DNA from 4 places in the Streptomyces sp. NPDC004111 genome. Region 3 is predicted to be linked to each of the others. Evidence: riboswitches for the same ligand, from Rfam matches in the RefSeq annotation. Region 3 holds a riboswitch; each other region holds the start of a gene.
What was found. Region 3 has a riboswitch for cyclic di-AMP ahead of ACFYVL_RS28720 (NlpC/P60 family protein). Riboswitches for the same ligand answer to the same signal wherever they lie in the genome.
Positions count from the first base shown of each region.

Region 1: linked by a shared signal. The riboswitch ahead of ACFYVL_RS05435 (peptidoglycan DD-metalloendopeptidase family protein) and the one ahead of ACFYVL_RS28720 (NlpC/P60 family protein) in region 3 are both predicted to bind cyclic di-AMP.
Region 2: linked by a shared signal. The riboswitch ahead of ACFYVL_RS11605 (transglycosylase family protein) and the one ahead of ACFYVL_RS28720 (NlpC/P60 family protein) in region 3 are both predicted to bind cyclic di-AMP.
Region 4: linked by a shared signal. The riboswitch ahead of ACFYVL_RS34865 (M23 family metallopeptidase) and the one ahead of ACFYVL_RS28720 (NlpC/P60 family protein) in region 3 are both predicted to bind cyclic di-AMP.

Region 1 is NZ_JBIAMU010000002.1:217,503-225,016, reverse strand. Features, by position in the region: gene ispG (flavodoxin-dependent (E)-4-hydroxy-3-methylbut-2-enyl-diphosphate synthase) at 1-84, shown strand, start outside; gene dxs (1-deoxy-D-xylulose-5-phosphate synthase) at 110-2,008, shown strand; gene ACFYVL_RS05455 (aspartate aminotransferase family protein) at 2,012-3,409, shown strand; gene ACFYVL_RS05450 (helix-turn-helix domain-containing protein) at 3,486-4,094, shown strand; gene ACFYVL_RS05445 (DUF6126 family protein) at 4,096-4,353, shown strand; gene ACFYVL_RS05440 (tyrosine-protein phosphatase) at 4,412-5,236, opposite strand; cyclic di-AMP (ydaO/yuaA leader) riboswitch at 5,637-5,844, shown strand; gene ACFYVL_RS05435 (peptidoglycan DD-metalloendopeptidase family protein) at 5,849-6,886, shown strand; gene ACFYVL_RS05430 (SGNH/GDSL hydrolase family protein) at 7,075-7,514, shown strand, end outside.
Region 2 is NZ_JBIAMU010000004.1:429,184-436,697, forward strand. Features, by position in the region: gene ACFYVL_RS11595 (cytochrome P450) at 1-1,279, shown strand, start outside; gene ACFYVL_RS11600 (transglycosylase family protein) at 1,397-2,515, shown strand; cyclic di-AMP (ydaO/yuaA leader) riboswitch at 2,804-3,000, shown strand; gene ACFYVL_RS11605 (transglycosylase family protein) at 3,003-3,713, shown strand; gene eno (phosphopyruvate hydratase) at 4,004-5,299, shown strand; gene ACFYVL_RS11615 (septum formation initiator family protein) at 5,540-6,016, shown strand; gene ACFYVL_RS11620 (DUF501 domain-containing protein) at 6,102-6,638, shown strand; gene ACFYVL_RS11625 (exopolyphosphatase) at 6,635-7,514, shown strand, end outside.
Region 3 is NZ_JBIAMU010000016.1:32,798-40,311, reverse strand. Features, by position in the region: gene ACFYVL_RS28745 (LuxR C-terminal-related transcriptional regulator) at 1-103, shown strand, start outside; gene ACFYVL_RS28740 (alpha/beta hydrolase) at 233-1,351, shown strand; gene ACFYVL_RS28735 (hypothetical protein) at 1,367-1,525, opposite strand; gene ACFYVL_RS28730 (NlpC/P60 family protein) at 1,611-2,693, opposite strand; gene ACFYVL_RS28725 (hypothetical protein) at 3,059-3,412, shown strand; gene ACFYVL_RS28720 (NlpC/P60 family protein) at 3,521-4,738, opposite strand; cyclic di-AMP (ydaO/yuaA leader) riboswitch at 4,736-4,906, opposite strand; gene pcrA (DNA helicase PcrA) at 5,128-7,514, shown strand, end outside.
Region 4 is NZ_JBIAMU010000022.1:14,508-22,021, forward strand. Features, by position in the region: gene lhgO (L-2-hydroxyglutarate oxidase) at 1-297, shown strand, start outside; gene trmB (tRNA (guanosine(46)-N7)-methyltransferase TrmB) at 568-1,491, shown strand; gene ACFYVL_RS34860 (PrsW family glutamic-type intramembrane protease) at 1,659-3,125, shown strand; gene ACFYVL_RS34865 (M23 family metallopeptidase) at 3,300-4,550, opposite strand; cyclic di-AMP (ydaO/yuaA leader) riboswitch at 4,562-4,695, opposite strand; gene ACFYVL_RS34870 (PP2C family protein-serine/threonine phosphatase) at 5,042-6,244, opposite strand; tRNA gene ACFYVL_RS34875 (tRNA-Met) at 6,416-6,489, opposite strand; gene ACFYVL_RS34880 (NAD(P)H-binding protein) at 6,615-7,514, opposite strand, start outside.

The DNA.
Region 1 (7,514 bases), on a different contig from region 3:
CTGATCGAAGAGGCGATGAAGATCGCCGCGAGCATGGAGGACGCCGGGGTGCCCTCGGGCCGGCCCGACGTCACGGTGAGCTGAACAGTCATCCGAGAGGGGGCCGAACGTGGCGATCCTGGAAGGTATCAGGGGTCCGCGGGACCTGAAGGCGCTGGACGGACAAGAACTCGTCGAACTGGCCGAAGAGATCCGGCAGTTCCTGATCAACGCGGTGGCCAGGACCGGCGGTCACCTGGGGCCCAACCTCGGTGTGGTGGAGCTGACGCTCGCGCTGCACCGCGTCTTCGAGTCACCGGTCGACCGGATCCTGTGGGACACCGGCCACCAGAGCTACGTGCACAAGCTGCTGACGGGACGTCAGGACTTCTCGAAGCTGCGCGGCAAGGGCGGCCTCTCCGGCTACCCCTCCCGCGCCGAGTCGGTGCACGACGTCATCGAGAACAGCCACGCCTCCACCGTCCTCGGCTGGGCCGACGGCCTCGCCAAGGCCAACCAGGTGCTGGGACGCCACGACCACGTCGTCGCCGTCATCGGCGACGGCGCCCTGACCGGCGGCATGGCCTGGGAGGCGCTGAACAACATCGCCGCGGCCAAGGACCGCCCGCTGATCGTCGTCGTCAACGACAACGAGCGCTCCTACGCGCCCACCATCGGCGGCCTCGCCAACCACCTGGCCACCCTGCGCACCACCGACGGCTACGAGCGCTTCCTGTCCTGGGGCAAGGAGATCCTCCAGCGCACCCCCGTCGTCGGACGCCCGCTGTACGAGTCCCTGCACGGCGCCAAGAAGGGCTTCAAGGACGCCTTCGCCCCGCAGGGCATGTTCGAGGACCTCGGCCTCAAGTACGTCGGCCCCATCGACGGGCACGACGTGGCCGCGGTGGAGTCCGCGCTGCGCAGGGCCAAGCGCTTCCACGGCCCCGTACTGGTGCACTGCCTCACCCAGAAGGGCCGCGGCTACGCCTTCGCCGAGCAGGACGAGGCGGACCGCTTCCACGCGGTGGGCGCCATGGACCCGCTGACCTGCGAACCCCTCGCCCCCTCCAACGGGCCGTCCTGGACCTCGGTGTTCGGCGACGAGATGGTCAAGGTGGGGGCGGAGCGGCCGGACGTGGTGGCGCTCACCGCGGCGATGCTGCACCCGGTAGGCCTCACCAAGTTCGCGGAGGCCTACCCCGAGCGGGTCTGGGACGTCGGCATCGCCGAACAGCACGGCGCGGTGTCCGCGGCCGGGCTCGCCACCGGCGGCCTGCACCCCGTCTTCGCGGTGTACGCCACCTTCCTCAACCGCGCCTTCGACCAGGTGCTGATGGACGTGGCCCTGCACCGGTGCGGTGTCACCTTCGTCCTCGACCGGGCCGGGGTGACCGGCGCCGACGGCGCGTCCCACAACGGGATGTGGGACATGTCGATCCTCCAGGTGGTCCCCGGACTGCGGATCGCGGCGCCGCGCGACGCCGTGCAGCTGCGCGCCCAGCTGCGCGAGGCGGTGGCGGTGGACGACGCGCCGACCGTGGTGCGCTTCCCCAAGGAGTCGGTGGGCCCCGAGTACCCGGCGGCCGACCGGGTCGGCGGGCTCGACGTACTGCACCGCGACGAGGACCCCGAGGTGCTCCTGGTGTCGGTCGGCGCGCTCGCCGGGGTCTGCCTGCAGACCGCCGAGCTGCTGCGGGAGCGGGGCGTGCGGTGTACGGTCGTCGACCCGCGCTGGGTCAAGCCGGTCGATCCGGCGCTGCCGCCGCTGGCCGCGCTGCACTTGCTGGTAGCCGTCGTCGAGGACAACTCGCTCGCCGGTGGCGTGGGGGCGGCCGTCTCCCGGGCGCTGCGGGAGGCGGCCGTGGACGTGCCGCTGCGCACGTTCGGGATTCCCGAGCAGTTCCTCGCGCACGCCAAGCGCAGCGAGGTGCTGGCCGACATCGGGCTCACGCCCGTGGAGATCGCCGGGCGGATCGGCGCGGCGCTGTCCCCGTACGAGCCCGGCCGAAGTGTCGAGAAGGAGAGCTGAGGGATGACGAAGGACGCGCCCAAGGGCTTCGACCTGGCCGCACTGCTGGCCGATCGCGGCGGGGAGCGGTACGAGCTGCACGCCCGGTACCTCAACCACCAGCTGCCGCGGATGCTGCACACCATCGGCTTCGACCGGGTCTACGAGCGTGCCGAGGGCGCGTACTTCTGGGACGCCGAGGGCAACGACTACCTCGACATGCTGGCCGGGTTCGGGGTGATGGGACTCGGCCGGCACCACCCCGTCGTCCGCAAGGCGCTGCACGACGTGCTCGACGCGTCGCTCGCCGACCTGACCCGCTTCGACTGCCAGCCGCTGCCCGGTCTCCTCGCCGAGAAGCTCCTCGCGCACAGTCCGCACCTGGACCGGGTGTTCTTCGGCAACAGCGGTACGGAGGCGGTGGAGACCGCGCTCAAGTTCGCCCGGTACGCCACCGGCAAACCCCGCGTCCTGTACTGCGCGCACGCCTTCCACGGGCTGACCACCGGATCCCTCTCGGTGAACGGGGAGAGCGGGTTCCGCGACGGCTTCGCCCCGCTGCTGCCCGACACCGCGATCGAGCTGGGCGACCTGGCCGCGCTGGAGCGGGAGCTGGCCCGCGGCGACGTGGCCGGTTTCGTCGTCGAGCCGATCCAGGGCAAGGGGGTGCACGAGAGTCCGCCCGGCTTCCTGCGCGCCGCCCAGGAGCTGCTGCACCGGCACAAGGCGCTGCTGATCGCCGACGAGGTGCAGACCGGCCTCGGCCGGACCGGCGACTTCTACGCCTACCAGCACGAGGACGGGGTGGAGCCCGACCTGGTGTGCGTCGCCAAGGCGCTCTCCGGCGGCTACGTACCGGTCGGGGCGACGCTCGGCAAGGACTGGATCTTCAAGAAGGTGTACTCGTCGATGGACCGGGTGCTGGTCCACTCGGCCAGCTTCGGGTCCAACGCCCAGGCCATGGCTGCCGGGCTCGCGGTGCTCTCCGTCATGGAGGACGAGAACGTCGTCGCGAACGCCCGGCGCACCGGAGACCTGCTGCGGACCCGCCTGGCCGAGCTGGTCGGCCGGTACGAGCTGCTGCACGAGGTGCGCGGGCGCGGGCTCATGATCGGCATCGAGTTCGGCCGGCCGCAGTCGCTCAAGCTGCGCAGCCGGTGGACGATGCTCCAGGCCGCCCGCAAGGGCCTCTTCGCGCAGATGGTCGTCGTACCGCTGCTGCAGAAGCACCGGATCCTCACCCAGGTCTCCGGCGACCACCTCGAAGTGATCAAGCTGATCCCGCCGCTGACGGTGGGGGAGAAGGAGGTCGAGCGCTTCGTCGCGGCCTTCACCGCCGTGATGGACGACGCACACAGCGGCGGGGGACTGATGTGGGACTTCAGCAGGACACTGGTGAAGCAGGCGGTCCTCAACCGGTAGCGGGCCGGAACGCGGAGTTTTTGCCTCTGGGGCAAGTGGTTTGCCCCGGAGGCAACGCGTCTGGCTCAATGGACGTATGACGCCACGCCTCGAAGAGGCGGCCGAGGACTCCGGCGAGCTGCCTTCGGTCGCCCCCCACCTGCGAGAACTCCGCCGCCGCAGCGGTTTCACGCTGGAGGCCGCGGCCGGCCGTGCCGGGCTCTCGCCCGCCCACCTCTCCCGGCTGGAGACCGGACAGCGCCAGCCCTCGCTGCCGATGCTGCTGGCCCTGGCCCGTATCTACGGTACGACCGTCTCCGAGGTGCTGGGCGAGCGGACCGGCGACCGCGACGCCGTGCTGCGGGCCGGCGACATGAGCGCGCGCGAGGCCGACGGCTGGACCTACCGGCAGGCGGGCGGCTCGGGGCGGGCGATGCAGGCGCTGCGGGTCCACGTTCCGCACGCCGCGCAGCAGGACCTCGTGCGGGTGCACCCCGGCGAGGAGTGGCTGTACGTCCTCGAAGGGCGGCTGCGGCTGGTCCTGGGGGAGAGCGTCCACCTGCTGGACGCGGGCGACAGCGCCCACTTCGACTCGCTCACCCCGCACCGGATCACCGCGGTGAACCCGGGCGGGGCCGAGCTGCTTTTCGTCCACACACTGATGCAGAGCACCGTTGCCGGTCTCTGCCTGCCCCAGGAGTCATGAGATGGCGGAGCTCACCGAGTCCCAGAACGCCGCGATGGCCGCGATCGCCAGGGCCGCCGACGAGATGGCCCACTCCGGCCAGGTGGACAGCAAGAAGGCCGACTGGAACGACGGCGCGGGCCGCTCCTCCGGAGTGCTCGGCTTCGTGGAGGACCGGGCCCCGCGCGGCCTGGTCCTGCGGGTCTTCCTCTACGTCGCCGTCGGCCACGTCTTCGCGGCCTTCATCTACCTGCTCTTCACCCTCGGCGGCGAGGGCTGAGCCCTCCCGGGGGTCCGCCCCGCCGGACCCCGCCCCGCCGGACCCCGCGCTGCCGGGGCTACGCCGTGAGGCGCTCGCGCAGGGCCTCACGGGTTTCGGGCGCGAGCCCCAGCCCCCGGGAGAGGTAGGTCGCGGTGTCGCCCCAGGTCTCCTCGATGGTGTCGAACGCCGCGTCTATGTAGGCGGCGCGGGCGTCGAAGAGCGGTGCGAGCAGCCCCATCACCTCGTCGTTCATCGCCTCCGGCGAGTCACTGCCGCGGCGCACCTTGTAGCGGCGGTGCGGGTCGTTCGACTTCAGGTAGTCGGCGGTGATCGCCTCGCGCTCGACCCCCACGGCGAGCAGGGTCACGGCTATCGCCAGGCCCGCCCGGTCCTTGCCCGCCGCGCAGTGCATCAGCGCGGGGACGCTGTCCTCGGCCAGCGCGTGCAGCACCCGGCTGTGCTCGGCGGCCCGCTCCTTGATCATCCGCCGGTACGAGGCGGTCATCCGGGCGGCGGCCTTGCCCTCGGCGAGGATCTCGCGCAGCTGGTCGATGTTCCCGTCGCGCACCATCCGCCAGAACTCGGCGCCGTCGGCCGGGTCGCTCAGCGGGATGTTCACGTTCCGTACGCCGCTCAGCTCGACGTCCGGGCCCTCCAGCTTCTGGTCCGCCGCGTTGCGGAAGTCGAAGACCGTGTGCAGGCCGAGCGAGTCGAAGAACGCGGTGTCGGGCCCGGTGGCGTGCGCCAGGTGACCACTGCGGAAGAGCCGCCCGTACCGCGTCCGGCGGCCGTCCACGGTCGGCAGACCGCCCACGTCGCGGAAGTTCCGTACCCCGGCCAGCTCGGGTTCCGCGTCGGGGGACGTCGACGGGGCGGGGACCTGTGGCACCTGCTGGGTCACGAGTGCTCCTCAAGGGTCGTTCGCCGGCCAGCGGTGACCGACGAGGGGCGCGTTTCGACGATACGACATGGTCGGAGACGGGTTCCTGGGGCAACTCGGGGGGATTTGTTCGGCACTTGGGGCCAGGGTCGAGGGGCAGGCGGAGCCGTGGCGGCGAATTGGTTGATTTGTCGCTATGTAGGGAATTTGTAGGCACTGAATTCCGGTGTCGAGTGAGCAGAATCATAGGAACCGCGGGGCAACTGGTGCCGGTGCGTCAAATGGCAGGCCAGCAACGGAAAACGGGCACCGGGGCCGATGGGGGACGACCGCAGAACCGTGGAGAAGAGGTGCGCACGGGAAGGAGAAGACGGGAACGGCTTGTTCCGGCGGTCCGCACTCGCTTACGGTCACCGTCAATCCGGGTGGACCGCCGAATCCTGCCACCGCCCGGCATCCGCACCCATATTTCTTCGTGTGGCAGGAGCGGGGGACCCAGGTAGTACGCCGGCACCGGAGGACGCGAGTCCGCCGGTACGGCTAGGGGTGAAGCCGCGCTCGACAAGAGCGCGGCCGGGCATCTCCAGCCCGAACCCGACAGCTCACCTCGCAGGCGCCGGAGAGGAATCCGTCATGCCTGCAAAGGGTAAGCACCGCCGCCCGAAGCCCAGTTCCTCGCTCACCCGCGGCTTCGTCGCCGCCGGTACGGGCGGTGCGGCTCTGGCCCTCCCGCTGATCGGCGCCGCCGGGGCACAGGCCGCCGAGCCCGCCGCCGCCCCGGCCGTCGCTCCCGGCCACGCGGCCCAGCCGAAGGCCGAGCAGACCCAGCAGGTGCGGATTCCGCAGCAGCGCGCCGCGGAGCAGACCGCGGCCCCGCGCACCGACGCCGACCGCACGGCCACCCGTACGTACTCCGTGGTGACCGGCGACCACCTGTCGAAGATCGCCGCTGCCGAGAAGGTGCGCGGCGGCTGGCAGAAGCTCTACGAGGACAACCGGTCCGTCGTCGGCGGCGACCCGTCGCTGATCTACCCCGGTATGAAGCTCTCGATCGGCGCCAAGGCCTCCGGCGCCAAGACCTCCACGCAGGCCGCCCCGGCCGCCGGGAAGCAGTCCGCGCCCGTCGAGCGCAAGGCCGTCGAGCGCACCGAGGAGCGCAAGGAGCAGCGCACCGGGCACCGCACCGAGAAGCGCGAGCGCACCGGGAAGCAGGAGCAGCGCACCGAGCGCCGCAGCGAGACCCGCGAGCGGTCCACCGGCTCGGGCACCGGCTTCACCGCCCCCGTCTCCTCCGGCGTCTCCACCTCCTACCGGGCCTCCGGCGGCAGCTGGTCCAGTGGCTACCACACCGGCGTCGACTTCCGCGCCTCCTCCGGCACCTCGGTCAAGGCCGTCGGCGCGGGCACCGTCGTCTCGGCCGGCTGGGGCGGCGCGTACGGCAACGAGGTCGTCATCCGGCACAACGACGGCCACTACTCGCAGTACGCCCACCTCTCCGCGCTGAACGTCCGCTCCGGCCAGAGCGTCACCGGCGGCCAGCAGATCGGCTACTCCGGCTCCACCGGAAACTCCACCGGCCCGCACCTGCACTTCGAGATCCGCACCGGCCCCGGCTACGGCTCCGACATCGACCCGCTGAGCTACCTGCGCCAGAAGGGCGTCTCCCTCTGACGCACGGGCCCGTCGCCCCGTCCTCCGCGCCCCCGTACCGGCACCGGTACGGGGGCGCGGACGCGTCCCGAGAGGCCCGACCTGCGTATTCCGGGTTGAATGAATCTTGACCGGTGGCATATCTCACCCCCCGTCAACCCCTCCCTACGGTGGCGTAGGTCACTTGAGAAAGTGAAGGATGTGTCGACGTGGCAGACGATTCGAGATTCTTCAGCGCAGGCACCATCGGGTCGTACGCGGCGATCGGGGACAGCTTCACCGAAGGGGTCGGCGACCCCGGGCCCGACGGCGCGTACCTCGGCTGGGCCGACCGACTGGCCGTCCTTCTGGACGACCGGGTACCCGAGCACACCTTCCGTTACGCGAACCTCGCCGTGCGGGGCAAGCTCCTCGACCAGATCGTGGCGGACCAGGTCCCGCGGGCCAAGGAGCTGGCCCCCGACCTGGTCAGCTTCTGCGCGGGCGGCAACGACATCATCCGGCCCGGCACCGACCCCGACGACGTGGCCGAGCGGTTCGAGAAGGCGGTCGCCGACCTGACCTCGGCGGTCGGCACCGTCATGGTCACCACCGGCTTCGACACCCGGGGCGTCCCGGTGCTGCGCCACCTGCGCGGCAAGGTCGCCAC
Region 2 (7,514 bases), on a different contig from region 3:
CGCAGGCCCCGTCCCCGATCCCGCGCCCGAACTCTTCACCTGGGAGTTCGCCACCGATCCCTACCCCGCCTACGCCTGGCTCCGGGAGCACTCGCCGGTGCACCGCACCCGGTTGCCCAGCGGGGTCGAGGCCTGGCTGGTGACGCGGTACGCGGATGCCCGGCAGGCGCTCGCGGACCAGCGGCTCAGCAAGAACCCGGTGCACCACGCGGAGTCGGCGCACGCCAAGGGGAAGACCGGGATCCCCGGCGAGCGCAGTGCCGACCTGATGACGCATCTGCTGAACATCGACCCGCCGGACCACACCCGGCTGCGGCGGCTGGTGTCCAAGGCGTTCACGCCGCGCACCGTCGCCGAATTCGCGCCCCGGGTGCAGGAGCTGACCGACCGGCTCATCGACGGCTTCCAGGAGAAGGGGAGCGCCGACCTCATCCACGAGTTCGCGTTCCCGCTGCCCATCTACGCGATCTGCGACCTGCTCGGCGTTCCGCGCGAGGACCAGGACGACTTCCGGGACTGGGCGGGCATGATGATCCGGCACGGCGGCGGGCCGCGCGGCGGAGTGGCGCGGTCGGTCAAGAAGATCCGGGCGTACCTCGTCGAGCTGATCCACCGCAAGCGCGAGGACCTCGGCGACGACCTCATCTCCAACCTCATCCGGGCCAGCGACCACGGCGAGCACCTGACGGAGAACGAGGCCGCCGCCATGGCGTTCATCATTCTTTTCGCCGGCTTCGAGACCACCATCAATCTCATCGGCAACGGGACGTACGCACTGCTGCGCAACCCGGTGCAGCGCGCGCGTCTGCAGGAGGCACTGGCCGCGGGCGACAGGGAACTGCTCGCCACCGGAGTCGAGGAACTGCTGCGCTACGACGGCCCGGTGGAGCTGGCCACCTGGCGGTACGCGACCCAGGAGCTGACGCTCGGCGGGCAGCGCATCGAGAGCGGCGACCCGGTGCTCGTGGTCCTCGCGGCGGCCGACCGGGACCCGGAGCGGTTCCAGGATCCGGACAACCTCGATCTCGGCCGTCGGGACAACCAGCACCTCGGCTACGGCCACGGCATCCACTACTGCCTCGGTGCACCACTCGCCAGACTCGAAGCCCAGACAGCACTCGCGACCCTGCTGACCCGCTGTCCTGACCTGCGACTCGCGGCGGAACCTGACGATTTGCGCTGGCGCGGGGGCCTCATCATGCGCGGACTGCGCACGCTCCCGGTCGAGTTCGGCGACGGGCCGGAGCGCACCGGAACTGACGCTTCCTCAGCACTGTGACCTTCGCGTGATCTGCACTGCATCGACTTGTGACGGGTGTTCGAGTACGGCTACGTTCACGGGCGACTCGGCAGTGGTGGTCGGAAGCCGAGTCGTCGTCAGCTGAAAGGCAACCACATGCGTTCCGGGAACGGTCGGCACCGTCGTCCGCGTCAGGCACCCGCTCTCATCGTCGCGGCCGGGGTGACCGGGTCCGCCATCGCGATTCCGCTGCTCGGCGCGACCAGCGCCGGAGCGGCGGAGGCGGGTACGTGGGACCGGGTCGCCGAGTGCGAGAGCGGCGGCATGTGGAGTGCCGACCTGGGCAACGGGTTCTACGGCGGGCTCCAGTTCTCGCAGGAGAAGTGGGACCAGTACGGGGGCGCGGACTACGCGGAGCGCCCCGACCTCGCGAGCCGTTCCCAGCAGATCCGGATCGCGAACAAGGTGCTCGCGGCCGAGGGGCCGCAGGCCTGGCCGAGCTGTGCGGTCATATCCGGGCTCGCCCCGGGCGGCGGTTCCGGGAGCGGTGCGGGCTCCGGGGGAGTGGACGCGGCCGACCCCGGTACGGACACGCCCGCGCAGCCGAAGCCGCCGGCCGGCTCCGTGCAGCCCGACACGCCGGATTCCCAGACGGACCGGGACATCCCGGACAGCGGGCCGGAGTCAGGGACGCCGTCCGGCTCCACCGGGGGCCAGGTGCCGGGCAGCAGCACCGACCCGGCCCAGCCGACCCCCGGCACCAGCGTCGGCCCGAGCACGGGCCCGAGCACCGGTCCCGGCGCGAAGCCGACCGTCCCCGGTACGGACCCGAGCGCCGATCCGAGTGCGGACCCGGGCGCGGACCCGACGGCCGAGCGGCCCGCTCCTGGGGCGACGACGCCCGGTACCACCACTCCGGGCGGCGGCAAGCACCGCGGCACCCCCGCCCCGGAGAACTCCCTTCCCGGTGCGGACGGTTCGCAGGACCCCTCCACGGGCCCCGTCACCGACCCGTCGGCCGATCCGACGGTCCCGCCCGCGGCCGATGAGCGCGAGTCCGGCCGGCATGCCTCCCGCGGGGGCGGCAAGTCGCCCGACGGGCCCGCCGCGGACGACACGTACACCGTGCGTCCCGGGGACAACCTCTGGCACATCGCCGACGAGGCGAAGCTGCCCGGCGGGTGGCCGGCGCTCTACGAGGCGAACAAGACCTCCCTCGGTGACGACCCGGACCTCATCCGCCCTGGCCAGCACCTCGAACTGGGCGAGAAATAACCGGGAAACCATCACATTTCACGGGCAGTTAGGGAGTGAATGTCCGGTTCTGCGCGAGTGAGACATGAGTCTCTTCGCCCCAACTGGCGTGTCCCTTCCGGCAGCTCCTCCTGCGCCCCTTCTGACCTGCGTAAACGAGGGTTCCGGAAGGGCAAGGAGGGGTGAGATGTCCCCGATGTTCCTCTTTGAACATCGGGGACTCCTGTGTTTACGGTCGTCCTCGCTCGCCACCGGTGAGCACCGGAGCCCGTCACGCCGAATCCTGCCGGCGGGTCCCGGGAGCAGTCGTCGCGTACAGCGCCGTAGGCAGGAGCGGGGGACCCAAGGTAAGTGCCGGGCCCGGACGTTGAGAGACGTACGGAAACGGCTTGGGGTGAAGTCGCCGAGCGGAACGCAGCCTTCAGGGATGCGGACCGGAAGGGCGGCCGGGCGAACTCACAGCCCGAACCCGACAGCTCACCTCGAAGGCGTCGGTGAGGAGACATCCATGTCGCTTTTCAGCAAGGGCAAGCACCGCCGTCCGTCCAAGGCCACTCGCGTCGCCGCCTACGCCGGCGTCGCCGGTGTCGCGGTCGCCGCCCCGCTGATGGGGGCCACCTCGGCCTCCGCCGCCTCCGTCGACACCTGGGACGCCGTCGCCCAGTGCGAGTCCGGCGGCAACTGGTCCATCAACACCGGCAACGGCTACTACGGCGGTCTGCAGTTCTCGCAGTCCTCCTGGGCCGCCGCGGGCGGCACCCAGTACGCCCCGCGCGCCGACCAGGCCTCCAAGGGCCAGCAGATAGCCACCGCCGAGCGGCTGCTCGACATGCAGGGTCCGGGTGCCTGGGCCTGCGCCGGTGCCGGCAACCTGAGCAACGACGGTGTCGACCCGGGCGTGGGCACCGGTGCGAAGTCCGCCCCGAAGCAGCAGAAGCAGCAGCGCTCCGAGGCCCCCGCCGCGTCCCGCAGCGAGGCCCGTCAGGCCCCGAAGGCCGAGCGGTCCGCGCCGAAGGCGGCCCCCAAGGCCGCCCCGAAGGCCGCCGCCCCGATCAAGAAGGGTGACGGCGAGTACAAGGTCAAGTCCGGCGACACCCTCGCCAAGATCGCCGAGGCCCACAAGGTCAAGGGCGGCTGGCAGCACATCATGGACCTGAATGAGGGAGTCGTCACCGATGCCGACCTCATCTTCCCGGGTCAGCAGCTCCACCTGAGCTGACCCCGCACGGGGGCGGTGGCCCACCCCCGCCGCCCCCCTGCCGGGACCCCGGTCTGGCGCGACTTCCCCCCGTATGCGCCCGGCCGGGGTCTTTTGCGTATGCACACAGAGTGAACCGCGGCGTAACGTTCCGTCGCTCCGTGAGGGTCTTTCGTCCTGTAATACAGGCATTCGGGCATCTTTTCGTCCCAGCGGGCGGTCGATCGGCTGGCCGATGCCCGTGGGCCGGTTAGGCTCTTGTCGCAAGGCAAAAGTGACCCTGCACCCCTAGCGTCACATTCCATAAGGAGATGCTCGTGCCGTCCATCGACGTCGTCGTAGCCCGGGAAATCCTGGACTCCCGAGGCAACCCCACGGTCGAGGTCGAGGTCGGCCTCGACGACGGCAGCACGGGTCGTGCTGCTGTTCCGTCCGGCGCCTCGACCGGTGCCTTCGAGGCCATCGAGCTCCGCGACGGTGACCCGAACCGCTACCTCGGCAAGGGTGTCGAGAAGGCCGTCCTCGCCGTCATCGAGCAGATCGGCCCGGAGCTCGTCGGCTACGACGCGACCGAGCAGCGCCTGATCGACCAGGCGATGTTCGACCTCGACGCCACCGAGAACAAGGGCTCGCTGGGCGCCAACGCGATCCTGGGCGTCTCGCTCGCCGTCGCGCACGCCGCCTCCGAGGCCAGCGACCTGCCGCTGTTCCGCTACCTCGGCGGTCCGAACGCGCACCTGCTGCCCGTCCCGATGATGAACATCCTCAACGGTGGGTCGCACGCCGACTCCAACGTCGACATCCAGGAGTTCATGATCGCCCCGATCGGCGCGGAGTCCTTCTCCGAGGCCCTTCGCTGGGGCGCCGAGGTCTACCACACCCTCAAGAAGGTCCTGCACACCAAGGGCCTGTCCACGGGCCTGGGCGACGAGGGCGGCTTCGCGCCGAACCTGGAGTCCAACCGCGCCGCGCTCGACCTCATCGTCGAGGCCATCAAGCAGGCCGGTTACGTGCCCGGCGAGCAGATCGCGCTCGCGCTCGACGTCGCCGCGTCCGAGTTCTACAAGGACGGCAAGTACGAGTTCGAGGGCAAGTCCCGCTCGGCCGCCGAGATGACCGAGTACTACGAGGAGCTCGTCTCCGCGTACCCGCTGGTCTCCATCGAGGACCCGCTGTACGAGGACGACTGGGCCGGCTGGAAGGTCATCACCGACAAGCTGGGCGCCAAGGTCCAGATCGTCGGCGACGACCTCTTCGTCACCAACCCGGAGCGCCTGGCCCGCGGCATCGAGGAGGGCTCGGCCAACGCCCTGCTCGTCAAGGTGAACCAGATCGGTTCGCTCACCGAGACGCTGGACGCCGTCGAGCTGGCCCAGCGCAACGGCTTCAAGTGCATGATGAGCCACCGTTCCGGCGAGACCGAGGACGTCACCATCGCCGACCTCGCCGTCGCGGTGAACTGCGGCCAGATCAAGACCGGCGCCCCGGCCCGCTCGGACCGCGTCGCCAAGTACAACCAGCTGCTGCGCATCGAGGAGATCCTCGACGACGCCGCGGTGTACGCGGGCCGCAGCGCCTTCCCGCGGTTTCGCTCCGCGAACCAGTAGGCACAGCGCTCCGCGAACCAGTAGGCACAGCGCTCCGCGAACCAGTAGGCACAGCGCTCCGCGAACCAGTAGGCACAGCGCTCCGCGAACCAGTAAGCACAGCAAGGGCTGATCCCGGCCCGCCGGCCCCGGTCGGCACGCCAGTCGTACCTACGTCCCCGGCCACGGTCCCGTACCGTGTCCGGGGACGTAGGCGCGTTCGGGACGCTCGGCGCGCGCAGGCACTTCGGGGAGGCGGCAGTGGCAGGCAAGGACCGGTTCTCCACGACGACGAGGCTGCGGCTGCTCGGCGAGCAGACCGCCGCCCGGGTCTACCGCTCCCAGACCCGCCGCCAGGCCCGCCGCTCGCGCCTCACCGGCCGGGCCGCGCTGCTGGTGCTGGTGATGTGCACGCTGGTGGTGGCCCTCGCGTACCCGATACGGCAGTACTTCTCGCAGCGCACCGAGATCAGCGACCAGGAGCACGCCAGGAACGAGGCGGCGCGCCGGGTCGAGCAGCTGCGCGACGCCAAGGCCAGGCTCCAGGACGACGCGTACATCGTGCGGCTCTCCCGCGAGCACCTGCACTACGTGAAGCCCGGCGAGACCGGCTACACGGTGTACGACCCCGAGGCGAACGGCACCGCCCGCCGCCCCGGCCACGACGAGGCGGCCGAGCAGCCCTGGTACTCCAACCTGTGGGGCGGCGTCGACGAGGCCGACCGCCGGGAGCCGTGAGCCGGCGGCCCGCCCGCACCCTCGCAAGCCCCGTAACCCTCGCAAGCCCCGTAGAACCCTTGAAGACACACGACAGAAGGCACGCATGGAAACCCCGCCCCCGACCACGCCGCGCACCGAGCCCACCGACCGGGACATCGAGGCGTTCAAGCTCCAGCTGGGCCGCCCGCCGCGCGGGCTGCGCGCCATCGCGCACCGCTGCCCCTGCGGCAACCCGGACGTGGTCGAGACGGCCCCGCGGCTGGAGGACGGCACCCCGTTCCCCACGCTCTACTACATGACCTGCCCGCGGGCCACGGGTGCGATCGGCACCCTGGAGGGCTCCGGCCTGATGAAGGAGATGCAGGCGCGGCTGGCCACCGACCCGGAGCTGGCCGACACCTACCGGGCGGCGCACGAGGACTACCTGAAGCGGCGCGACGAGATCGAGGAGCTGGTGGGCTTCCCGAGCGCCGGCGGGATGCCCGACCGGGTGAAGTGCCTGCACGTGCTGGTCGGCCACTCGCTGGTGGCGGGCCCCGGGGTGAACCCGTTCGGCGACGAGGCGCTGGCGCTGCTGCCCGAGTGGTGGGCCAAGGGTCCGTGCGTGAGCCCGTGCGCCGACGGCGAGGCCGCCCGGTGACCCGGGTGGCGGCCGTCGACTGCGGCACCAACTCCATCCGGCTGCTGGTCGCGGACGCGGACCCGGCGACCGGCGAGCTGGTCGACCTGGACCGGCGGATGACCGTGGTGCGGCTCGGCCAGGGCGTGGACCGGACCGGACGGCTGGCCCCCGAGGCGCTGGAGCGCACCTTCGCCGCCTGCCGCGAGTACGCGGAGATCATCAAGACCCTCGGGGCGGAGAAGGTCCGCTTCGTGGCCACCTCCGCGTCGAGGGACGCGGAGAACCGCGCGGAGTTCGTCGGCGGGGTGCTGGACATCCTGGGCGTCGAGCCCGAGGTGATCTCCGGGGACCAGGAGGCCGGGTTCTCCTTCACCGGCGCCACCAAGGAGCTGGCGGGCGGTGCCGAGGACTACCTGGTGGTGGACATCGGCGGTGGTTCGACGGAGATCGTGGCGGGCCGCGAGTCGGTGCGCGCCGCGCGGTCGGTGGACATCGGCTGCGTACGGCTGACCGAGCGGCACGCGCCCGCGAGCCCGGCCTCGGCCGCGGACGTGGCCGCGATCCGCGCGGACATCGAGGCGGCGCTCGACCTGGCCGGGCGGACCGTGCCGCTGACCGGCGGCAGCCACACCCTCGTCGGGCTGGCCGGATCGGTGACCACGGTCGCCGCCATCGCGCTGGGCCTGCCCGAGTACGACACCCGGGCCATCCACCACTCCCGGATCGCCTACGGGAAGGTCCGGGAGATCACCGAGCGGCTGATCGCGGCCACCCACGACGAGAAGGCCGCGATCCCCTCGATGCACCCGGGCCGGGTGGACGTCATCGTGAGCGGGGCGCTGATCCTGCTGGCTCTCATGGAGCGGGTCGGGGCCGCGGAAGTGGTGGTCTCCG
Region 3 (7,514 bases):
GGTGAAGACGGTCGAGTCGCACGTCTCCGCGGTGCTCCGCAAGCTCCAGCTCTCCAACCGGCACGAGCTGACCCGCTGGGCGACGGCCCGGCGGCTGGTCTGACGGAAAGCCGCACAGAGGTTCTCACCTGCGGTTCTGTGCGGACGGGGGTGCGGCACGGGTGTGAGGCGCGTGACAGTGCCGTGAAGTCCGGCAACCCGGGCCGAATCCCGGCCCTCTAGTACTCATGTGATGAGTCTGACGGGGACCCCCTTCTTCGTGACCGCGATCGTGCTGCTCGCGCTCGCGGTCGTCCTGCCGCTCGCGGTGTGGAGCCGGGTGCGCGGGCCGGCCGTGGTGCGCGGCCTCTTGCGGCTGCTGATGCTGCTGTTCGCCCAGATCACCGCCATCACCGTGGTCTTCGTCGCGGTCAACAACGCCAACGGCCTGTACGACACCTGGGAGGACCTGCTCGGCACCGGCGACCACGTCGGCACCGCGGCCGACCTGGGCCCCGACGGCACCGGCGGCCAGAAGCCCGCCGACCAGCCGAAGCAGGTGGCCGAGTTCAAACCGGCCGGTGACGCCAGGATGGGCGAGGGCGTCCAGGTCACCCAGCTCCGGGGCCGGATCTCCGGCGTCGAGGGCGAGGTGTACGTGTGGCTGCCCCCGCAGTACGACGACCCCGCCCACAAGGACACGAAGTTCCCGGTGGTCGAGCTGCTGCCCGGCTACCCCGGCTCGGCCAAGGCCTGGTTCGGCACCCTCCAGGTCAACAAGCAGCTCAAGCCGCTCATGGAGCAGGGCAAGGTCAAGCCGTTCATCCTGGTCTCGCCGCGCACCACCCTGCTCGGCGACCAGACCGACACCGGCTGCGCCAACACCCCCGGCAAGGTCAACGCCGAGACCTGGCTGAGCGTGGACGTGCGGAAGATGGTCTCCGACACCTTCCGAGCCTCGGACAGGGCCGTGGACTGGGCCGTCGGCGGCTACTCGGCGGGCGCGCACTGCGCGGCCAAGCTGGCCGTCGCGCACCCCGACCGCTACCGGGCCGCGTTCAGCCTCTCCGGCTTCAACGATCCCAACGGCGAACCCGCCGCGCTCACCGCGGCCACCCCCGAACTGCGCCGCGCCAACAACCCGTACCACCTGCTCAAGGCGGCGAACGCGGCGCACCGGCCGCCGCGCACCGCACTGTTCGTCTCGGGTGCGGCGGGCGACGGCTACGAGAGCGGCACCGCGCTCAAGGGCGTCGCGAAGAAGCCGACGACGGTGCGCGTGGTGAAGCTGAGCGGACCCCATGGCACCAGCGTGTGGAAGCAGCAGGTGCCGGAGGTCTTCCACTGGCTGTCGGAGCAGGTCGGCAAGTAGCGGGTGGCGCGGCGGTCAGGCGCGGCGGCCTCGTCCGCCGCGCAGCCTGCCGAAGAGCTGCTTGGCCTGGGCGCGCCTGCGCGGGTCGGCCGCCTCGCGGCGGCCCCTGGCGATGGTGCGGCGCCCCTGCGGACTGCGCGCGTACCTCTTGAGCTTGTCGAAGATGCCCGGCATGGCTGTCCCTCCGGTCGTCCAGTGCGCCGTGGAGGTCACGGCCCTGCCGGGCTTGTACCCGGGCCCGGCCCGCTGATGCTGTGGATCAGGCCGGCCGGGTCGCCCCCGTCAGCGGCATCTGGTCGATCGGCGCGATCCGCACCGGGGCGCCGGGCCGCGGGGCGTGGATCATCCGGCCGTCGCCGATGTACAGGCCGACGTGGGTGATGCCGGAGTAGAAGAACAGCAGGTCTCCCGGCGCGAGCTGGGAACGCGCGACCCGCTGTCCCGCGTTGATCTGGGTGTACGTGGTCCGCGGCAGCGAGACCCCCGCCGAGCGCCAGGCGGCCTGCGTCAGCCCGGAGCAGTCGAAGGAGGAGGGGCCGGTGGCGCCCCAGACATAGGGCTTGCCGAGCGCGCCGTAGGCGAACGCGACGGCCTGCGCGGCGCGGGCGTTGGGGGCCCGGGTGCCGCCGCGCGGCATCTCGGCACGCCCCGAGGACCCGCGGTCCGCGCGCTCACCGCCCGCCTCGCCGTGCCCGTCCTGGGCGGCGTACCGGGCCCGGTCCTCGGCGCCGAGCCGTGCCAGCAGCTGTTCGGCCCCGGCGATCTTCTGCTGGATCGTCGCCTTCTGCTTCTTCAGCTCGCTCTGTTCCGCGGTGAGTTCGGTGAAGCGCCGGTCCGCGGCGGCCCGCAGCCGGCCGATCTCGACGACCTGCCGGTGCGCGTCCCGCACCTTGGCCGCCTGCCGCTCCCCGGCGCGTCCGGCGAGCGCGGCCCGCTCCAGATAGCGGTCGGGGTCCGAGGACAGCGCGACCTGGAGGGCGGGCTCGACGCCCCCGGTGCGGTACTGCGCGGTGGCCAGCGAGCCGAGCGACCGGCGGGCCGCGTTGAGCCGCTCGGTCTTGCGTGCCGCCTGGTCCCGGAGCGAGTCCAGGGACTTCTTCGTGCGGTCCGACTTCTCCTTGACCCCGTTGTACGCCTCGGTGGCGGTCTCGGCGTCGTGGTAGAGCTTGTCGACCTTCGACTTGATCTGCGCCGGGGTGAGGTTCGGTTCCGCGTGTGCGGTGCCCTCCAGGGCGGTGGTGCCCGCCGCCCCCGCCAGTGCGAGGGTGACCGCGGTGGTACGGGCGGTACGAGCGGTGCCGCCGGTGAGTGAGCGCGGCTTGGGCTTCCGGTGCGATGCCACGAGGGCCTTCACGTCCTTCCACGGGTGCGTCCGTCCGTCGCGCACGAGCCTTCCGTACGCGTCCGGCGGCGGCCCCGACCAGGGGGGATACGGGGCCGCCGCCGGATTCTCTCGGCGGTGCGGCCGACGACCGGCCCGGGGTCGGGACGGTGTGGGGAGTCGGCCACCTGGGGAGGGACGCTAAACCTGGGCGTCACGGCGCAGCCTTCGAATGACCACTAGTGATCGAAAGTGGCGTACGGCTGTCCGCGTGCGATCGGGCGAATGCGGGCGGAATCTACACTTCCGCTCTCTCCGTGACCGAGGGGGCACAAGTGCCCGCCCTGCCGGAAGAAGCCTGATAAGGCCTGGCTAGGCTCCGCCACATGGACGTACTCACGCATGTCTTCGTAGGCCTGCACATCATCGGCATCGCCGCGCTGCTCGGCGGCTTCCTGACCCAGATGAAGGCGATGGGCGCCGGTACCGCCCGCTTCACCCCCGCGATGCTGCACGGCGCGCTGACGATGCTGGTCACCGGCATGATCCTGGTCGGCATCCACCAGGCCCAGGACCACTCCGTCAACAACATCAAGATCGGCGTCAAGCTGGCGGTCCTGGTGGTGATCCTCGGGCTCGTCTACGTCAAGCGCGACGAGGAGAAGGTGGAGAAGGGCCTGTTCGGCGCGGTCGGCGGACTGACGGTCGCCAACATCTTCATCGCCGTCCTGTGGACCTGAGCCGCCCGGTCGCCGCGGGCCGTCCGTTTGACCTGGGCCGCCCGGGGGCCTGAGCCGCCCCGCGGACCTCGGCGGTCCGGGGGCCCGAGCCGTCCGGGCCCGGGAGGCTCAGGCCGGCCGTACGCTGCCGTAGATCGGCATGTAGTAGATCGACTCCTCGCGCACGTTCGCCCCCGGCTTGGGCGCGTGGATCATCATGCCGTCGCCCTTGTAGATGCCGACGTGGCTGATGTCGTCGTAGAAGAAGACCAGGTCACCGGGTTTCAGGTCCTTGGTGGCGACCGAAGTGCCGACCTTCACCTGGTCCCAGGTGGTCCGCGGCAGCTTCACCCCGGCCTCCCGCCAGGCGGCCTGCGTCAGCCCCGAGCAGTCGTACGAGGCGGGGCCGGTCGCCCCCCAGACGTACGGCTTGCCGATCTGGGCGCGGGCGAAGGCCAGCACCTTCGCGGCCTTGGCCGCGTAGCCGCTGTCGCTCCCGGAACCGGTGCCGGAGCCCGTCCCGGAACCGGTGCCGGTCCCGGTTCCCGTACCGCTGCCCGGGTCCTGCTTCTCCTTCTCCTTCTCCCGCGCCTTCCGCGCGGCCTCGTCCTTCTCCCGCCGGGCCTCCTCCGCGGCCTGCTGCCGCGCCATCTCGTCCGCCCGGCGCTTGGCCTGCGCCTCGCGCTGCCGCTCCAGCTCCGCGAGCCTGGCCTTCTCCTCGGCGGTCAGCCGCGACAGCAGCCCGCGGGCCTGCGCGAGCTTGTTCTGCACCTCCTGCTTGGACCGGCGCAGGGTGGCCTGCGACGCGGTCAGCTTCTCCAGGCCGCCGGTCGCCTCGGCCCGCTTCCTCGCCGCCGACTGCTGCTGCGCGCCGTAGTCGGCGATCAGCTTCTTCTGCCGCTCGGTCGCCCGGGACATCAGCCGGCGCGAGTCGAAGTACGACTGCGGGTCCTTGGCCAGCAGCATCGCGGCGGTGGGACCGACCGACCCGCTGCGGTACTGCGAGGCGGCGAAGGTGCCGAGCGTGCGCCGGGCCTCGTTCAGCCTGTCGGTGCGCCGGGCGACGTCGTCGAGCAGCCCGGAGACCTTCTCGCGCTGGCGCGCGGTGGCCTCCTTGGCCTGGTTGTACTTCTGCGTCTCCGCACCGGCCTGCCGGTACAGGTCGTCGACCTTCTTCTGGACGTCCTCGACCGTCGGCTTCGGCGCGGCCGGAGCGGCCTGCGCGGACTGGGTGACCAGGCCGACCGTGACCAGGGCGGCGGTCGTGACGCCGATGCCGGGGGCGGAGGACCGGATCAGCGACGAGGCGCGGGGGCGCGGCTTGCGATGCGATGCCAAGACAGGCATTCCTTCCGTGGACCGCCTACCGGGTTAGCTGTCGGGTTCGGGCAGTGGAAACGGAAGGCGCCCTACGGCCCAGGTCGTGGGGGTACGGGCCGATTCACCCCGGTGTTGCGCGTGGGTCCCCGGTTCCGAACCGCCGTGCGGGCGGCGCGAATTCGGCGCGAGATGCCCGCTTCCGGCGCGGTTCGCCGAGGGGGGTACGGGCCGCTCGCGCAGCACCGTAGCCAATCCCTGTGACGGGTGGGAAGCCTGATGTTCGATATGCCCGATACATTTTCGTGACCTTGTCGTGGCAGCGTCATGCGGTGCCGTGACTGTGTCCGCCCGGTCACCGAAGGTTGTGGCGCAATCCGGGACCGGCTGTCAGTGGGGCCGCCTAGACTCGGTAGGCGATGAGCAGCCTCTTTGACGACAGTTTCCTGGCCGATCTCCAGCCCAAGGACGACCCGGCCCCGCCGCCCCCCGAGGACACCGAGGAAGGTGCCCCCGAGGAGGAGGTTCCGCACGACCTCTTCGAGGGCGCCTTCGACGCGCCTCCGGTGGCCCGCGACGCCTACTACCGCGACGGCGCCCCGCGCCCGGTGGTCGACGCCGCCGCCCTCCTGGACGGGCTGAACGACAACCAGCGCGCCGCCGTCGTGCACGCCGGGTCGCCGCTGCTCATCGTGGCCGGTGCCGGATCCGGCAAGACCCGGGTGCTGACCCACCGCATCGCGCACCTGCTCGCCGCCCGCGGCGTGCACCCGGGGCAGATCCTCGCCATCACCTTCACCAACAAGGCCGCCGCCGAGATGAAGGAGCGCGTCGAGGCCCTGGTCGGCCCGCGCGCGAACGCCATGTGGGTGTCCACCTTCCACAGCGCGTGCGTGCGCATCCTGCGCCGCGAGTCCAAGAAGCTGGGCTTCACCAGCTCCTTCTCGATCTACGACGCCGCCGACTCCAAGCGCCTGATGGCCCTGGTCTGCCGCGACCTGGACCTGGACCCCAAGCGCTTCCCGCCCAAGTCCTTCAGCGCCAAGATCTCCAACCTGAAGAACGAGCTGGTGGACGAGGAGACCTTCGCCGGCCAGGCCGCCGACGGCTTCGAGAAGACCCTCGCCCAGGCGTACGCGATGTACCAGTCCCGCCTCCGCGAGGCGAACGCGCTGGACTTCGACGACATCATCATGACCACGGTGCACCTGCTCCAGGCGTTCCCGGACGTCGCCGAGCACTACCGGATGCGTTTCCGGCACGTCATGGTCGACGAGTACCAGGACACCAACCACGCCCAGTACACCCTGGTCCGGGAGCTGGTCGGGCCGTCCGGCGAGGGCCGCGCCCCCGGCGAGCTGTGCGTCGTCGGTGACGCCGACCAGTCGATCTACGCCTTCCGCGGCGCCACCATCCGCAACATCCTCCAGTTCGAGGAGGACTACCCCGACGCCACGACGATCCTGCTGGAGCAGAACTACCGCTCCACCCAGACGATCCTCACCGCCGCCAACGCCGTCATCGAGCGCAACGAGAACCGCCGCGCGAAGAACCTGTGGACCGACGCCGGCGCCGGCTCCCTGATCACCGGGTACGTCGCCGACACCGAGCACGACGAGGCCCAGTTCGTCGCCGAGGAGATCGACCGGCTCACCGACGCGGGCGACGCCAAGGCGGGCGACGTCGCCGTCTTCTACCGCACCAACGCCCAGTCCCGCGTCTTCGAAGAGATCTTCATCCGGGTCGGCCTGCCCTACAAGGTCGTCGGCGGCGTCCGCTTCTACGAGCGCAAGGAGGTCCGCGACGTCCTCGCGTACCTGCGCGTGCTGTCCAACCCCGAGGACACCGTCCCGCTGCGCCGCATCCTCAACGTGCCCAAGCGCGGCATCGGCGAGCGCGCCGAGGCGATGATCGACGCACTGTCGCTGCGCGAGCGGATCAGCTTCCCGCAGGCCCTGCGCCGCGTCGACGAGGCGTACGGAATGGCCGCCCGCTCGGCCAACGCCGTCAAGCGCTTCAACACGCTGATGGAGGATCTGCGGACGATCGTCGAGTCCGGCGCCGGACCGGCCGTCGTCCTGGAGGCCGTGCTGGAGCGCACCGGGTACCTCGCCGAACTCCAGGCGTCCACCGACCCGCAGGACGAGACCCGCGTCGAGAACCTCCAGGAACTCGCCGCCGTGGCGCTGGAGTTCGAGCAGGAGCAGGAGCAGGAGGGCGACGCGGAGGCAGCAGGGGCTGCCGCCCCGCGTGGCACCCTCGCCGAGTTCCTGGAGAAGGTCGCGCTGGTCGCCGACTCCGACCAGATCCCCGACGAGGACGAGGACGGCTCGGGCGTCATCACCCTGATGACCCTGCACACCGCCAAGGGCCTCGAATTCCCGGTGGTCTTCCTGACCGGCATGGAGGACGGCGTCTTCCCGCACATGCGGGCGCTCGGCCAGGTCAAGGAGCTGGAGGAGGAGCGCAGGCTCGCGTACGTCGGCATCACCCGCGCCCGCGAGCGGCTGTACCTCACCCGCTCCACCCTGCGCAGCGCCTGGGGCCAGCCGTCGTACAACCCGGCCTCGCGCTTCCTGGAGGAGATCCCCGAGACGCATCTGACCTGGAAGCGGACGGGCGCGCAGATCCCGGCCGGTCCGGTGTCCGGCTCGGGCCGCGGCGGCTCGGGCGTGGCGTCCTCGCTGTCCTCTTCGCTCAACGCGCAGAAGAACCGTCGTGGCCCGTCCGGGTTCGCGACCGGGCGCGCCACCGACAAGCCGGTGATCGGCCTCGCCGTCGGCGACCGGGTCACCCACGACCAGTT
Region 4 (7,514 bases), on a different contig from region 3:
GCGGGCGAGCTGCACCGCTCGCTGTCCAAGCGGGCGTTCACCGAGGCGGTGCGGCGGCTGCTGCCCGCCGTGACCGAGGCCGATCTGCGGCCGTCCCCGGCGGGAGTGCGGGCGCAGGCGGTACTGAGGGACGGCACGCTCGCCGACGACTTCCTGATCCGCGAGGCCCCGCGCACGGTGCACGTGCTGAACGCCCCGTCCCCCGCGGCCACGGCCTCCCTCCCGATCGGGCGCGAGGTGGCCCGGCGGGTCCTGGGCGTGCTGGGAGCACAGGTAGGTTCCACGCCGCGCGGCTGAAGCACGACGGGGCGGCCGTGCGCGGGGGCGCGACGGCGACGGGCCTCGGGCGGGGTGGCCCCGGCGGTGGGCGGGGTGGTCCCGTCGGTGGGCGGGCTGTCGCGGGGCCGGGCTGTCACGGGGCGGCGGGCTGTCACGGGAGCAGGGCCATCACGGGAGCCCGGCTGTCGCGGGAGCCGGGCCGTCGCGGGGGGCCTCGCCCGGAACGTCCCGCACCGGCCGTCTCCGTAGAATCGGAGCACTGTGCCCGAGAACAGCGAGAACCCCACGATGTCCCAGACCCCCGAGCAGCCCGCCGCCCCGCAGGACGCGCTGCCGACCGCGCCGAGCGCCGGTGCAGGTGCCAGTGCCGGTGCCAGTGCCGGCGCCGGTGCCGGTGCCGAGGAGCCCGGCCCCTCGCAGCTCGCCGCGCGCGACGCCGCCGACCGGGCCGCCGCCCATGTGCGCGCCCGCGCCCTGCGCATGTTCCCCGAGGGGGTGGGCCCCTCCCCCGACCCGGCCGGCTCCCACTTCGAGCGGCGGATCCGCAGCTTCCAGCCGCGCCGCAGCCGCGTCACCACCGGGCAGGCGGAGGCGCTGAAGCGCTGGTGGCCGACCCGGGGCATCGACATCGACGGACAGCGCGTGCTCGACCTGGACGAGATGTTCGGCGGGCTGCCGGTCGTGCTGGAGATCGGCTTCGGGATGGGCGAGGCGACCGCGCAGATGGCCGCCGACGACCCGGACACCGGCATCCTCGCCGTCGACGTGCACACCCCCGGCCAGGGCAACCTGCTCGGTCTCGCCGAGCGCAACGGGCTCTCCAACGTCCGGGTCGCCAACGGCGACGCGATCATCCTGCTGCGCGAGATGCTCCCCGCCGACTCGCTGTCCGGACTGCGGGTGTACTTCCCCGACCCGTGGCCCAAGGCCCGCCACCACAAGCGGCGGCTGATTCAGGCCGAGTTCCTGTCGCTGGCCGCGACCCGGCTCGCGCCCGGCGCCGTACTGCACTGCGCCACCGACTGGGAGGAGTACGCCGAGCAGATGCTCGAAGTGCTCACCGCGCACCCGGACTTCGAGAACACCGTGGAGGGCGGCGGCTACGCGCCCCGGCCCGCGTTCCGGCCGCTGACCCGCTTCGAGGGCCAGGGCCTGGACAAGGGGCACGTGGTGCACGACCTGCTGTTCCGCCGGGTCGCCCGCCCGGCCTGACCTGCCCCGGCCCGCCGCCCCACGTACCGGGCGACGTACCCGGACGACGTACGTCCGGTGGTCCGGCGCCGTGCGTCCGGCGGGCCCAACGGCGCGATCCCTCGGTTGTCCACAGGCTTTGTCCACAGGGCGTCGCGGCTGTCGGTGGCACTCGTTAGGGTCGTTGGATGTACGAGACGTACGAACCGCAGCCTCCGCACCCGGCCGTGCCGGTGCCCGGCCCCGCGCGGGTTCCCGAACCCGCGACGGGGGACGCCGGGCCGCGGTTCGACGCCGTCGAGGAGCCCGCGCACTGGCAGCAGCCGGGACCCGGGCCCTGGCAGGGGGACGCGCCGCGCCGCTCGTTCCCCGGCCGCCGACTGGCCCACCGGGTGCGCGCCAGCCGCTTCTGGCGCAGCAAGGCGGTCCGGGCCACCACGCTGATCCTGCTGCTCGCCCTGTCGGGGCTGGTCCTGCTCGCTCTCGTACGGGAGCAGACCGGCACCCGGGGGTTCCTGGTCGGCCTCGGTCTCGCGGTCTTCCCGGTGCCGCTGCTGGTGATGGCGTTCCGCTGGCTGGACCGGGTCGAGCCGGGCCCCTGGCGGAACATGATCTTCGCCTTCACCTGGGGCTCCTGCGCCGCCGCACTCGTGGCGATCACCGCCAACAGCTTCGCCGTGCGGTGGATAGCCGTGGCCACCGCCGATCCCGACGGGGCGGACACGCTCGGCGCGACGGTCGTGGCACCGGTCGTCGAGGAGTCCGCGAAGGCGGTGGCGATCCTGCTGATCTTCCTGTTCCGCAGACGGGACTTCACCGGGATCGTGGACGGGGTGGTGGTCGCGGGCTTCACCGCGACCGGCTTCGCCTTCACCGAGAACATCCTCTATCTGGGCAACGCCTTCGGCGAGGACCAGGCGTTCGGGTTCTCCGGTCTGGGCTCGGTGACCGCGGGCACCTTCTTCGTCCGGGTGATCATGTCGCCGTTCGCGCATCCCCTGTTCACCGTGCTGACCGGCATCGGCTTCGGGCTGGTGGCGCTCGTGCCCGCCCGCCGGGGCAGGTCCGGTGCCTGGGCGCGGGTCCGCCGGGTCGCGCTGCCGCTGCTCGGGCTGCTCCTGGCCATGGGCATGCACGCCCTGTGGAACGGGTCGGCGGCCTTCGGCCCGTTCGGCTTCTACGCGGTGTACGGGCTGTTCATGGTGCCGGTGTTCGCGTTCCTGACCTGGCTGTCGATCTGGACCCGGCAGCGCGAACTGCGGCTGCTCGGCGCCGAGCTGCCCGCGTACGCCGCCGCGGGCTGGCTGGAGCCGGCCGAACCGCCGGCCCTGTCGTCGATGCGGGCCCGCTCGCTGGCCCAGGGGTACGCGGCCCGGTCGTACGGCCCGGACGGCGCCCGCGCGGTCGCCGAGTACGAGCGGGCCGCCACCGCTCTCGCCTTTCTGCGGTACCGGGCCCGGCGCGCCGTGGCCTGCTCCGAGGCGGCGGCCGAGTTCACCGCCCGCGAGCGCGAACTGCTGCACCGGCTATGGCAGCGCAAGCGGATCGCGAGCCCGGCGCTGGTGTACGCGGCCCAGGTCACCGGGCGCATACGGATGCTGCCGCCGCCGTACCACCCGGCGTACGCGGCGGCGTACAACCCGTACAGGCGCTGAGGCCGTCGGCCGCGGACCGGTGGCCGGGGCGTGCGGCGGCAGGTGGCACGGCGCGTGGCCGCACATGCGAACCGGCAGCCCTGGCGTCGGGGGGTGAGCGCCAGGACTGCCGGAGTTCGGCAGACCGCGGTCCCCGCACGGGGCGGGGACCGGGTAGCGGGGTGGAGCGCCGCGTCAGAGGGTGAGGCCCTTGCCGCGCAGCCACGCGGCCGGGTCGATGCCGTCGCCGCCCGGGGTGTGCACCTCCAGGTGCAGGTGCGCGCCGGACACGTTGCCGGTGGCGCCGACGTTGCCGATGACCTGGGCGGTGGAGACCTTCTCGCCGGGCGAGACGTTCATCTGGGAGAGGTGGCAGTACCAGACCTCGGTGCCGTCGGGCAGTTCGAGGACGATCCGGTAGCCGTAGCTGCCGGAGTAGTTGGCCGACTTGACGGTCGCCTGGTGGACGGCCTTGACCGGGGTGCCGGCACCGGCCGCGAAGTCGAGTCCGGTGTGGTGGCCCGAGGACCACATCGAGCCGGACTGCCCGAAGGTGGCGCTGAGGTAGTAGCCCGAGGTGGGCAGCGAGTAGCTGGCGGCCAGCTTGGCGAGCCGCTCGGCCTCCGCCTTCGCCGCGGCGGCGGCCTTGGCGCGCTCCTCGGCCTCGGCCTTCTCCCGGGCGGCCTTCTCGGCCTTCGCGTGGGCCTCGTCGCGCTGCTTCTTCGCCTCGGCTGCGGCGTCCTTGACGGCCTGCGCGCGGGCGGCCTCCCGGACGGCGGCGTCGGCGGCGGAGCGCTGCTGCTCGGCCTGCTGGAGGATGCGGGCGCGCAGGCTGTCGCCCGCGCCCGGCTGCTGTCCGACGGCGTGCCCGGCCTGGTCGGTGGCGGCGACGGGAGCCGCCGCGGGGGCGGGGGCGGCCATCAGCTCCTCCCCGGTACCGGACCCGGAGCCCGGCTTCTCGTCGTCGGAGCCGGAAACCAGAGCGCCGACACCCGGCAGGGACTTGGCGTCCGGCAGGGCGTCGGCGAGGGAGTCGAGGGAATCGGAGATCTGGTCCGGCAGCGATATGGAGACGGCGGGCTTGTCCTGCGCGGTGGCGATGCCGCCCGCGCCGACGGCCGCGATCACACCGACGCCCAGCACGGTGGAACTGCGGGCCAGCGAGCCGCGCTGCTTGGCGACCCGGTGCTTGCCGCGGACCGGAACGACGGAGTCCTCGGTGGGGTTCCACTCCTCGGTGGAGGCGGGCGGACCGTCGAACTCCACGAAGCCCTCGTAGCCGCCGCGCTGCTGCTGCGCCGGGACCGTCGGCATCGTCGCGGTGGCGCCGTAGCCGTAGCCGTGGCCGGTGCCCTCCGTCCCGTCGGTGTCGTTCGGGACGCCGTACGCCCCGTACGAGAAAGCGGGGGCTGCGGGGGACTCGGGGGCAGGCCTGTTGGACGCCACGGAGGCGCGCTCCTTTCCTTCCTTCTCGCCTACCGGGTTAGCTGACGGGTTCGGAGCAGGAAGGTCTCCTACGGGCCAGGTTCGGCCCGATTCACCCCAATTGGTGGTTCCCCGGTTTCCTCACGGAATTCGGCGCACGCGCACGGCGCCGTCTCTGACGACGGCTGGGACGACCGCGCTGCGTTATCGAACGTTAATAGACACACAAGTGGATTTCCAAGCCGTTCCTGTTGATCGTTAACGCAGAGCGCGCATCGATGGCCAGGACATCAGCCCCAAAAGGCCATCAAACAGGGCGACCCAACGGCCCCCTGACGCCCCTTCGGTCACTCGCGTTGCCTTGCGCGCAAACTCTCCACAACTGATAGATCGTCAATTGTTATGCGGAGCGCGCCCCTTCGAGCACGCCCCGTAACAACCCGTAGCCATCGCGCCGCGGTGCCCGGCCCGCCGCCGAGCCCCCGCCGGCCGCGCGGTCCCGCACCCGGCCCTCAGGGCCGTTTCACGATCTCCACGGTCCGCCGCCGGGCGGGCTGCCCCTCGCCCGGCCGCCCCACCGCGAGCAGCGCCATGTCGTCCGTCTGCTTGCCGCCGGTGTGCACCCGTACGTCGCTCGTCAGCGCCTCCAGCACGGCCTCGGGGCCGGGGAACAGCGACCGGTGCAGCCGCAGCGCCGGGTCGTAGAAGACACCCGCCGCGTCCCGCGCCTCGGAGAGCCCGTCCGTGTAGAACACCAGCGTCGAACCACCGGGGAAGCGGACCTCCCGCGCCCGGTCCGGCCAGTCCCCCAGGTCGCCCATCCCCAGCGGCAGCGCGAACTCCTCCGGCGTCAGCACGTCCAGCTCGCCGTCCGCGTACAGCAGCAGCGGCTCGGGATGCCCCCGGTTCACCAGCCGTACGACGCCCCCGGCGCGCGGGATCTCGGCGAGCACCGCCGTCGTGAACCCCTCCATCGCGTCCAGTCCCTCGCGCCGCCGGCCCTCCCTGGCCAGCGCCCGTTCCAGCCGCTGCGCGACGCCCTCCAGGGTGCTCTCCGTCTCGGCCGCCTCCCGGAACGCGCCCACCACCACCGCGACCGCCTCGACGGCCTCCAGCCCCTTGCCCCGTACGTCCCCCACGACCAGCCGCACCCCGTGCGGGGTGTCCTGCACCGCGAAGAGGTCGCCGCCGATGAACGCGTCCGCCTCCGCCGCCTCGTACCGCGCCGCGATCTGCAGTCCGCCGATGCTCTCCGGCGGCGTGGGGACGACGGCCCGCTGGGCGGCCTCCGCGATGACCCGCACCGAGGCGAGCCGCCGGTCCCCGCGGCGCACGACCCGGTTGATGAAGACGGCCAGCACGGCGACGGTCAGCACCGTCACCAGCTCGGTCACCGACAGCACCCTCTTCAGCGAGTCGTCGTGGATGCGCAGCCCCACCACGGCCAGCACCGAGGCGACCGCCGTCAGCACGGTGGCGGCGAGACCGAAGAAGGGGGCGGCGACCAGCGGAGCCGCGGCGAACAGCGGGGCGGCGGTGAAGTTCGGCGGCGAGGACGCGTCGAAGACGGCCCCACCGATGATCATGAGAGGGGGCAGCGTCCGTACGAACCGCCTGCTCCTGCGGCCCTTCTCCGCCTGGTCGGCCCCGCCCTCGACCCCGTCGCGACCGCGCTCGTACCCCGCCACCGTCTGCTCTCCTGCCCAGGTCCGCACCGGGTGCGGACGGTACCGCTCCCCACCCAGGCTTGCCGGAGCCGCGCCGCAGGGCGAATCGGCATCCGCCATGTGGGGGACGGGCCGCGTGCGCGTCCGGCACGAGGCCCGGTAGGTCCGCACACGCCTGAGGCCCGGAACTCTGTCGAGTTCCGGGCCTCAGGTCTTCAGTAGCGGGGACAGGATTTGAACCTGCGACCTCTGGGTTATGAGCCCAGCGAGCTACCGAGCTGCTCCACCCCGCGTCGGTGAACACAACCCTACGCCATCCGGGCGGCGGCTTTGACCACGGGGGCGGCCACCCGCGCGGAGCGGCCACGGGGACGGCCCGCACCGCCCCCTCGCCCCACCCGCTCAGCGCCCCTCGGACTCAGCGTCCCTCGAAGGCCCCCGCGTTCTCCCGCGCCCACTGCCGGAAGGTCCTGGCCGGGCGGCCGAGCAGGGTCTCGGTGGTGTCGGCGATCTCCGCGGGACCGCCCTCGGCGGCAGCCCAGATGTCGAGCAGCGCGGTCACCATCCGGGCGGGCATGTGGCGGCCCATCTGCTCCTCGGCCTCGGCGCGCCCGATGTGCTCGACGCGGACCTCCCGTCCGGTCTCCTCCGCGATGATCGCCAGCTGCTCGCGGAAGGACAGCGGCTCGGCGCCGGTGAGCGCGACCGTACGTCCGGCGAGAGAGCCGCCGACGCCCCCTTCGCGCCCCTCTCCCGCTCCGGTCATCGCTGCGAACGCGATGTCGGCGATGTCCGCGGGATGGATGGGGACGACCCGCGCGTCCGGGTACGGGAGGGCCACCGGCTGCCCCTGGCCGATCGGCCCGGCCCAGCTGAACGAGTTGCTGGCGAAGGCGCCCGGCCGCAGGAACGTGCTGGTCAGCGCGGACTCGGCGAGCGCGCGCTCGACCTGGAGGTGGTGCGCGGCGATCGGATGGGTCTCGGCGTCGGAGGCGAGGACGGCGGCGGAGGACATCAGCACCACGTGCTCGACCCCGGCGGCCTCGGCGGCCTTGATCAGCTCGTGGATTCCGGCGGGCACCGGATAGAGGAAGACCTGCCGTACGCCGGCCAGCGCGGCGGCGAAGGTCTCGGGCCGGTCCAGCACCATCTCGACGGCCTCGGTCCCGTCCGGCGGGACCAGCTCGGCGGGACGGGCACTGGCCACACGGACGAACGACCCGGCGGTACGGACGGCCCCGGCGGACCCGGCAGCGGCGGCCGGACCGCCGGGACCACCGCCGTGTCCGGCTGCGACCAGGCGTTCGGCGACGGCTCG